2 linked regions of the Piscinibacter gummiphilus genome follow. The protein of the gene in region 2 binds, or shares a complex with, the protein of the main gene of each other region. Links are inferred from orthologs where the notes say so. Each region holds a gene or a part of one and is shown on either strand. Other genes may lie near its edges.

Region 1 (4,522 bases), 1.3 Mb from region 2 along the record:
GTTGAGGCCCTTGAACGAACCCGAGGCCACTGAACCGTTGGCACCCGCGCTGCTGGACGAGCTGGCCTGGCGGCCCATGCTCGAGGCGGCCTCGGCGTGGCAGGCCGCGAGTGCACCCACGGTGACCAGCAGGGACGCGAGACGCGCGGCGGTGTGCAGCGGGCGGGGGATGCGAATCGACATGGGGTCTCCGGAGGGGGCAGGGGCACCATGCCCTTGACCGATCCCGATTCTGTGATGCACCGCACGCTGCTGCACCCGGGACTTCCACGGGGTTCGTGTCGGAGGAACCCTAGGCTCTGTCGCCCAGGCTCCTGCGTCCGGACAACAAAAAACCCACCGGGCTTTCGCCGGGTGGGCTTTCTGGGTGTGGTGCGAGGACCGAGCGCGGATTACCGCAGCTTCGTTTCCTTGTACATCACGTGCTTGCGCGCCTTGGGATCGAACTTCATGATTTCGATCTTTTCGGGCGTGGTCTTCTTGTTCTTGTCGGTCGTGTAGAAGTGACCGGTGCCCGCAGAAGATTCGAGCTTGATTTTTTCGCGTCCGCCTTTAGCCATGATCTGCTCCTAGTTTCAGAGTTCGCCGCGAGCACGCAGGTCGGCGACGACCTGGTCGATGCCCACCTTGTCGATCAGGCGCAGCGCAGCGTTCGAGATGCGCAGGCGCACCCAACGGTTTTCGGTTTCCAGCCAGAACCGACGGTAGTGCAGGTTCGGGAGGAAACGACGCTTGGTCTTGTTGTTGGCGTGGGAAACATTGTTCCCCGACATCGGGCGCTTACCCGTGACTTGACAGACGCGTGCCATGACGCTTCTCCGTGTGTATCTCGTTTCAGGCATAGCGCCTAGAGCAAGTGTTTTCGCACTTGGTGGGCGCCCTTCGAAGGTCGGGCCGATCGAGTCAGCAGGGGATGCAACACCCGCGATGACCCGCAAACATCCGAACCGTTTTCGGCAAAGACGCTGATTATAGACTGCTTTTTGGCGTCAAGCCAAGCGTGTCTTTGCCGGACCGATCAGACCGCCCCGGCCTGCTCCAGGAAACGCTGGGCGTCGAGGGCAGCCATGCAGCCCGTGCCGGCGCTGGTGATGGCCTGGCGGTACACGTGGTCCTGCACGTCGCCCGCGGCGAAGACGCCCGGCACGGTGGTCATCGTGGCGAAGCCGTTGAGGCCGCTGCGCGTGACGATGTAGCCGTCCTTCATCTCGATCTGGCCCTTGAAGATGTCCGTGTTGGGCTGGTGGCCGATGGCGATGAAGCAACCCTTCACGGCCAGGTCCTTCGTGCTGCCGTCGGTGGTGCTCTTCAGGCGCACACCGGTGACGCCGGTCTGGTCGCCCAGCACTTCGTCGAGCGTGTTGAACACGTGCAGCTGCATCTTGCCGGCGGCGACCTTGTCGTGGAGCTTGTCGACGAGGATGGCTTCGGCGCGGAACTTGTCGCGGCGGTGGATCAGGTGCACCTTGGCGGCGATGTTCGACAGGTAGAGGGCTTCCTCGACGGCCGTGTTGCCGCCGCCCACCACGCAGACCTCCTGGTCGCGGTAGAAGAAGCCGTCGCAGGTGGCGCAGCCGCTCACGCCACGGCCCATGAAGGCTTCCTCGGACGGCAGGCCGATGTACTTGGCGCTGGCGCCGGTGGCGATGATCAGGGCGTCGCAGGTGTAGGTGCCGGAGTCGCCCTTGAGGGTGAACGGGCGCTGCGAGAAGTCGACCTGGTTGATGTGGTCGAACACGATCTCGGTCTTGAAACGCTCGGCGTGCTCGAGGAAACGCTGCATCAGCTCGGGGCCCTGGACGCCCATCACGTCCGCCGGCCAGTTGTCCACCTCGGTGGTGGTCATCAGCTGCCCGCCCTGGGCGATGCCGGTCACGAGCATGGGCTTCAGGTTGGCGCGGGCCGCGTAGATGGCGGCGGTGTAGCCGGCGGGGCCGGAGCCGAGGATCAGGACTTGGGCGTGCTTCGGGGTGGTGCTCATGGCGTTCTCAGGGACGTCGCGGGAGGATCGGCGAATGTTTTTCCGGACCGGGAGTTTGACATGGGGGCCAAACCCATTGGCGTCAAATCCGCTAATGGTGACAATACGCAAAATTTTTCCAAGCGTTAAGTTTTCACGCTTGAGTCCGATACCCTGGCAGATAGACCGACAAAGAAGGAGTGACTTCGATGGCCATGTTGTCCAACTTGGACCTGATCCGGCGTGTGCCGCTGTTTTCCCTGCTCACCAACGAGCAGGCGACGGCCATTGCCGACAGCGTGGTGAAGCGCCGTTTCCGGCGTGGTGAAATCGTGGTGGAACACGGCAAGAAGTCCAACGCCCTGTTCATCCTGCTCACCGGGCGCGCCCGGGTGCTGACGTCCGACTCCCGCGGCCGCGAGGTGATCCTCGCCGTGCTGCACCCGGGGCACTACGTCGGCGAGATGAGCCTGATCGACAACGAACCCCACTCGGCGACGGTGCGTGCCGAGGTGCAGACCGACATGCTGATCCTCGGTCGCGCGGAGTTCGCCCGCTGCCTGCCCGAGAACTCCAGTCTGTCCTACGCGATCATGCGCGGCCTCGTGCAGCGCCTGCGCAGCGCCGACCGCCAGATCGAGTCCCTGGCCCTGCTGGACGTGTACGGCCGCGTGGCCCGTTCGCTGCTCGACATGGCCGAGGACGACGGCGAGGTCAAGATCATCCGCAACAAGGTCTCCCGCCAGGATCTGGCCAAGATCGTGGGCGCGTCCCGCGAGATGGTCAGCCGGGTGATGAAGGACCTGGAAGACCGCGGGATGGTGGAGACCCAGGAAAACGGGTCCGTCATCATCAAGGAACGCCTGACGGGCTGATTCGCTTCGGCGGTCGGTGGATCCCGGCGTTCGCCGGGATGACCGGACGTGTGTGTCACCCCGACGAAAGTCGGGGCCCACCGCTCGCCGGCGCTCGGTGCACTTGCTTGCAGCAGTCCGGTGCAGATGCGCGACAATGACGGAATGACTTTTCCGCTCGGTTCGTTGCAGGCAGACGAAGACGGCGTCGTGCCGCCGCCGGCCAAGGCCCCCAAACCCCGCAAGCCCAAGGCCGAGAAGGTCGCCGCGCCGCCGCTCGCGACGCCCGTCTCGGTCGCGTCGCTGCGCACGCAGTTCGCCGTGATCGTCGGCGGCGTGCTGTGGCTGCTCGCACTCCTCGCCCTCGCCACGCACCATGCGGGCGACGCCGCGTTCTCCACGTCCGGCAGCAACGCGCTGCCGCTGAACAAGGTCGGGGCGCTGGGCGCCTGGTTCTCCGACCTCGCCTTCGTGCTGCTCGGCTACTCGTCCTGGTGGACGTTGCTGATCGCGCTGCGCGTTTGGCTGGGTTCGCTCGCGCGCCTGCTGCGCGGCGCCGAACACGCCGACCACGCGCCGCCCGCGCAGCCGCGCTGGTGGATCTGGGCGGGCACGGCGCTGCTGCTGTGCTCCAGCGCCGCACTCGAATGGACCCGCCTGTACCACTGGGAGGCGTCCCTCGCCGGCGGCCACGCCGGTGGTGTGCTGGGCTACCTGCTCGGCCCCCTCAGCATGAAGCTGCTGGGCTTCGCCGGCTCGGGCGTGCTGTGGATCACCGGCCTCGTCGCCGGCGTCGCGCTCGCCTTCCGCTTCTCGTGGCTGCACCTCGCCGAGAACATCGGCGCGTGGGTCGAGTCGTGGCGCGAGAAACGTGTCGAGCGCATCGAACGCGCGGAAGACCACCGCATCGGCGAGAAGGCCACGCGTGAGCGTGAGCTGGTGGTCGAGGTCGAGCACCAGCTGCAGGAAGACCACGCGCCCATCCTGATCGAGGCGCCGGTCATCGAGGTGCCCAAGTCCGAGCGGATCGTGAAGGAGCGGCAGAAGCCGCTGTTCACCGAACTCACCGACACGAAGCTCCCGCAGGTGGACCTGCTCGACGCGCCCCCGGGCCGCCAGGAGACCGTGACGCCCGAGACGCTCGAGATGACCTCGCGCCTCATCGAGAAGAAGCTCAAGGACTTCGGTGTCGAGGTGCGGGTCGTGGCGGCCTCGCCCGGCCCCGTGATCACGCGCTACGAGATCGAACCCGCCACCGGCGTGAAGGGCTCGCAGATCGTGGGCCTCGCGAAGGACCTGGCCCGGTCGCTCAGCCTGATCAGCATCCGCGTGGTCGAGGTGATCCCGGGCAAGAACTACATGGCGCTCGAGCTGCCGAACGCGCGCCGCCAGATGATCCGCCTGTCGGAGATCCTGGGCTCGGCCGTCTACAACGACGCGTCGTCGCAGCTCACCATGGGCCTCGGCAAGGACATCGTCGGTGCTCCGGTCGTGGCCGACCTCGCGAAGATGCCGCACTGCCTCGTGGCCGGCACCACCGGTTCGGGCAAGTCGGTGGGCATCAACGCGATGATCCTCAGCCTGCTCTACAAGGCCGAGGCGCGCGACGTGCGCCTCATCCTCATCGACCCGAAGATGCTCGAGATGAGCGTCTACGAGGGCATCCCGCACCTGCTGGCGCCGGTCGTCACCGACATGAAGCAGGCGT
Region 2 (4,601 bases):
GTTCCTCGCGGCGCGTGCCCGACTTGTTCAGAAGGATCGACGGGTAGACCCGCTTCTCGGCCATGCGGCGATCCAGGTGGATTTCGCAGTTGCCGGTGCCCTTGAACTCTTCGTAGATGACTTCGTCCATCCGGCTGCCGGTGTCGACCAGCGCGGTGCCGATGATGGTGAGCGAGCCGCCTTCCTCGATGTTGCGCGCCGCGCCGAAGAAGCGCTTGGGGCGCTGCAGCGCGTTGGAGTCGACACCGCCGGTGAGCACCTTGCCCGAAGACGGCAGCACGTTGTTGTACGCGCGGGCGAGGCGGGTGATGGAGTCGAGGAGGATGACCACGTCCTTCTTCATCTCGACCAGGCGCTTGGCGCGCTCGATCACCATCTCGGCCACCTGCACGTGGCGGGCCGCGGGTTCGTCGAAGGTGGAGCTGATGACCTCGCCGCGCACGGTGCGCTGCATTTCCGTGACTTCTTCCGGGCGCTCGTCGACGAGCAGCACGATCAGGTAGACGTCGGGGTAGTTGGCCGTGATGGCATGGGCCAGGTTCTGCATCATCACCGTCTTGCCGCTCTTGGGCGGGGCGACGAGCAGCGCGCGCTGGCCCTTGCCCAGCGGGGCGATGAGGTCGACGATGCGGCCGGTGATGTTTTCCTCGGCCTTGATGTCACGCTCGAGACGGAACTGTTCCTTCGGGAACAGCGGCGTCAGGTTCTCGAACATGATCTTGTGCTTGCTTTCCTCCGGGGTCAGGCCGTTGACACGGTCGACCTTCACGAGGGCGAAGTAGCGCTCGCCGTCCTTCGGTACCCGCACTTCACCTTCGATGGCATCGCCGGTGTGGAGGTTGAAGCGGCGGATCTGGCTGGGCGACAGGTAGATGTCGTCGGTGGACGCCATGTAGCTCGCGTCCGGCGCGCGCAGGAAGCCGAAGCCGTCGGGCAGCACTTCGAGCACACCGTCGCCGAAGACCTGCTCGCCCCCCTTGGCGCGCTTTTTCATGATCGCGAACATCAGCTCCTGCTTGCGCATGCGCGTGACGGCGTCGATTTCCAGTTCCTCGCCCATCTTGATGAGCGCGGAAACGTGGAGGGCTTTCAGTTCTGACAGGTGCATGGGTGGGGACCCTGGGGTGAAGCCAGTCGGGCGGATGCGCACAGGCGCGGCCCGGTGAAAGGTTCCGGGCAAACGCCCGGGCGAACGGAAAAGCTGGGGAGGGGGGCCGAACCCGAACGCCGCGTGATCCGTGGATCGATGCCTGGCGGGCCGGGTGGCAGAACTTCAGGCGATGAAGAGGGGCGCGCCGGCTTCAGCGGGCCCCGGCTCCATCGCGGTTGGGAGGATTATAGATGACCGTCGAGGAAGGCCGTCAACTGGGCTTTCGACAGGGCGCCGACTTTCGTGGCGGCCAGCTGACCGTCCTTGAACAGCATCAGCGTGGGGATGCCACGGATGCCGAACTTCGCCGGGACGTCGCGGTTCTCGTCGACGTTCATCTTGGCGATCTTCAGCCGACCGTCGTAGTCCTTCGACACTTCGTCGAGGATCGGGGCGATCATCTTGCAGGGGCCGCACCACTCGGCCCAGTAGTCGACCAGCACGGGTTGGCCGGCCTGGAGCACGTCGCTGTCGAAGGAAGCGTCCGTGGTGTGTTTGATCAGTTCGCTGCTCATGGTCATGTCCTAAAGCATGGGCCACCTGGCGAGAGGCCAAGTGGAACGGTTGGGCAATTTTGACACAAAGGTTCACCCGCCGTATCCGGGCGACCCCGGCGGCGTGCCTATGGTGGCGATAGCGCGGGCTTCGCAGCACGGCCGTGCGGTCGGTCGGAACGGGAATTAGGGCCGGTTTCACGCAGTTCATTTGCGCTTGCTCACCCGGCAGCCGGGGTCCAATAGGCCAGTCCCTCAGATTTCGAATTCGTCCGCTGCGCCCGATGTCCGCTCCCGAAACCACTGCTGCTGCCAAGCCGGCCCCTACACGGGCGTTCGGCCGCTTCGAACTGCGCCGGCTGCTGGGCAAGAGCGTGCGCAGCATGTCGTGGCTCGCGTTCGATCCGCGTGCGCAGCAGGAAGTCATGCTCACGATGCCGCGCACGCAGCCCGCCGACGAGGCCGCGCTGCAGGTGTGGAAGGGCGAGACGGAGCGTGCCTCTCGGCTGAACCACCCGAACCTCGCGCACGTCGTCGAGATCGGCGTGCACGAGCACTGGCCGTACGTCTCGGTCGACCGCCAGCTGGGCGAGACCCTCGGCGAGCGCCTGGAAGCCCAGCGCAACCTCGCCCCGGGCGACGCGGTCGACTGGACCATCCAGCTGCTCGAAGGCCTCGCCTTCGCGCATCAGGCCGGCCTCGCCCACGGCGACATCCAGCCGCACCAGGTGATCGTGAGCGACCAGGGTGTCGTGCGCGTGATGGGCCTCGCCGCCTGCGGCGTCACCTACGCCGCCGAGCCCGGTGGCCGCTCGACCCCGGTGGATGCCAACGGCCTGCAGGCCGGCCGCGCGGCCGCGCAGCGCGACGTGCTCACCGCGGGCCTGCTGCTGCACCTGATGCTGAGCGGCCAGCCCGCCCTCGACGAACCCGACACCGCCCGCGTGGTCGACCGCCTGCCGCCCGTGGGCCGCGACATCATCCGCCTGCCGTGGACCACGCCGCAGCCGGTGGCCGAAGGCCTGCGCGCCATCGCCAACCGCGCGACGGACCGCCAGGAACGCCAGCGTTACCACAACGCCCGCACGCTGCTCACCGCGCTCAACGGCTGGCGCGAGGCCGCCGCGAACGATTCGGGCGGCCCCCTCGCGCTGCTGCTCGACCGCCTCCACACCGTGGGCCACCTGCCGGCCTCGCCGGGTGTGGGCGCCCGCGTCGCCCGCCTCGCGATGGCCGAAGGCCAGCGCACCGACGAGATGGCCGCGCAGGTGCTCCAGGACATGGCCCTGAGCTTCGAACTGCTGCGCCACGTGAACTCCGCCCAGGTGCAGGGCACCCAGGCCTCCGGCGGCGCGCCCGTGCTGACGCTGCGCCGCGCCATCGCGCTCGTGGGCCTCAAGGGCCTGCGCCAGGCCGCCTCCGCGCTGCGCGCGTGGCCGGGGCCGCTGAACGAGACGAACGCGGCCGCGCTCGAACGCCTGATGGACCGCGTCCGCCTGGCCGGCCACGCCGCGCAACTGCTGCGGCCCCCGGGCTACGACCCCGAGGTCGTCTACCTCGTCACCATCCTGCAGAACCTCGGCCGCCTGCTCGTGCAGTACCACTTCCCGGACGAGGCCGAGCAGATCCGCGAACTGATGCAGACGCTGCCGCCGCCCGCGCCGGGCGAACCGGAACTGGCCGGCATGACCGAGGAAGCCGCCTCGTTCGCCGTGCTGGGCGTCGACACCGAACAACTGGGCGCCGCCGTCGCACGCCACTGGGGCCTCAACGACGAGGTGCTCCACATGGTGCGCCGCCTGCCCGCCGGCCGCCCGGTGCGGGGTGCCGACAGCGACGGCGACGTGCTGCGCCTGACCGGCAGCCTGGCCAACGAAGTGGTCGACCTCGTCACCACGCTGCCACCCACGAAGGTGGGCGCCGCGCTGGCCGCCGTCGCGCAGCGCCATGCGCGTGTGCTCGAGGTGACCGCGCGCGACATCGGTGAAGCCTTGCAGGCCGCCCGCAACGCGATGAAGGGCGGCACCGGCCCGGCCGTCGCCAGCACCCGGGGACTCGCGCCCGAACCGGTGGCCGCGCCGGCGGCACCGTCCGAATTCGCGCGCACGATGGCTGCGCGCAACGCCCACTGATCGACCGATTCCCATGGCTCTTCTCGCGCCCGCGCCCGTTGCCCAGCTGGGCCGCTTCGAGCTGCGCCGCCAGCTCGGGCGAGGTGCCCAGGCCACCGTGTGGCTCGCGTTCGACCCCCGCCTGGAGCGCGAGGTGGCCGTCAAGCTGATGCACGTGGGCGCCACCGTCAACGCCGCCAGCCCGTGGCTGCAGGAGGCGCGCAGCGTCAGCCGCCTGAACCATCCGCACATCGTGCCGCTCTTCGAGGCGGACATGCACGAGCAGCAGGCCTACCTCGTCTTCGAGTACGTCGCGGGGCAGACCCTCGCCGAGCGGCTGAAGTCGAAGGGCCCCATGCCCGCGCGCGAGGCGGCGCAGTTGATGGTCAACGTGCTCGACGCGCTGCAGACCGCTCACGCCGCCGGTGTCGTGCACCGCGACCTCAAGCCGTCGAACATCCTGCTCGACGACCAGTCCCGCGCCCGCGTGATGGACTTCGGCATCGCCGCCCGGGTCACCGACGCCGCGAAGCAGCAGGTGGTCGGCACGCCCGGCTACATGTCGCCGGAGGCCACGCACGGCGTCAAGCCGTCGCCGGCCATGGACGTGTTCTCGGCCGGCCTCGTGCTCGCCGAACTGCTGTCGGGCCGGCCGGTGATCGCCGAACGCGACCCGTTCCGCGCGATGTACCGCGTGGCCCACGAAGACCTGCGCCTGCCCGAACCCATGGGCGCCGACGTGGACGACGCGCTGCGCGCCATCGTCCAGCGCAGCATCGCGCGCGACGCGGCGAGCCGCCACGCCAGCGCGGCCGAGCTGCGCGACGCACTGCTGCAGTGGTTGAA

What was found. The genes of interacting proteins can lie anywhere in the genome.
Region 1: the proteins of trxA (region 2) and trxB are in contact, whole or in part, in a crystal structure (PDB 1F6M), measured with the Escherichia coli proteins. The link is inferred for Piscinibacter gummiphilus from one-to-one orthologs.

The regions. Positions count from the first base shown.
Region 1 is NZ_CP015118.1:4,931,237-4,935,758, reverse strand. What follows is about bases 1-2,878. They hold trxB (thioredoxin-disulfide reductase), read right to left. Parts: upstream 1,982-2,878; coding sequence 1,019-1,981; downstream 1-1,018. Other genes in these bases: A4W93_RS22555 (Crp/Fnr family transcriptional regulator), read left to right, coding at 2,170-2,835; rpmB (50S ribosomal protein L28), read right to left, coding at 576-809; rpmG (50S ribosomal protein L33), read right to left, coding at 393-560; A4W93_RS22575 (hypothetical protein), read right to left, coding at 1-183. Also shown: A4W93_RS22550 (DNA translocase FtsK), read left to right, coding at 2,980-4,522.
Region 2 is NZ_CP015118.1:3,614,649-3,619,249, reverse strand. The notes cover bases 1-2,957. They hold trxA (thioredoxin TrxA), read right to left. Parts: upstream 1,666-2,957; coding sequence 1,336-1,665; downstream 1-1,335. Other genes in these bases: A4W93_RS16250 (serine/threonine protein kinase), read left to right, coding at 1,929-2,957; rho (transcription termination factor Rho), read right to left, coding at 1-1,108. Outside these bases: more of A4W93_RS16250, read left to right, coding at 2,958-3,776; A4W93_RS16245 (serine/threonine protein kinase), read left to right, coding at 3,790-4,601. UniProt on the Escherichia coli protein: Participates in various redox reactions through the reversible oxidation of its active center dithiol to a disulfide and catalyzes dithiol-disulfide exchange reactions.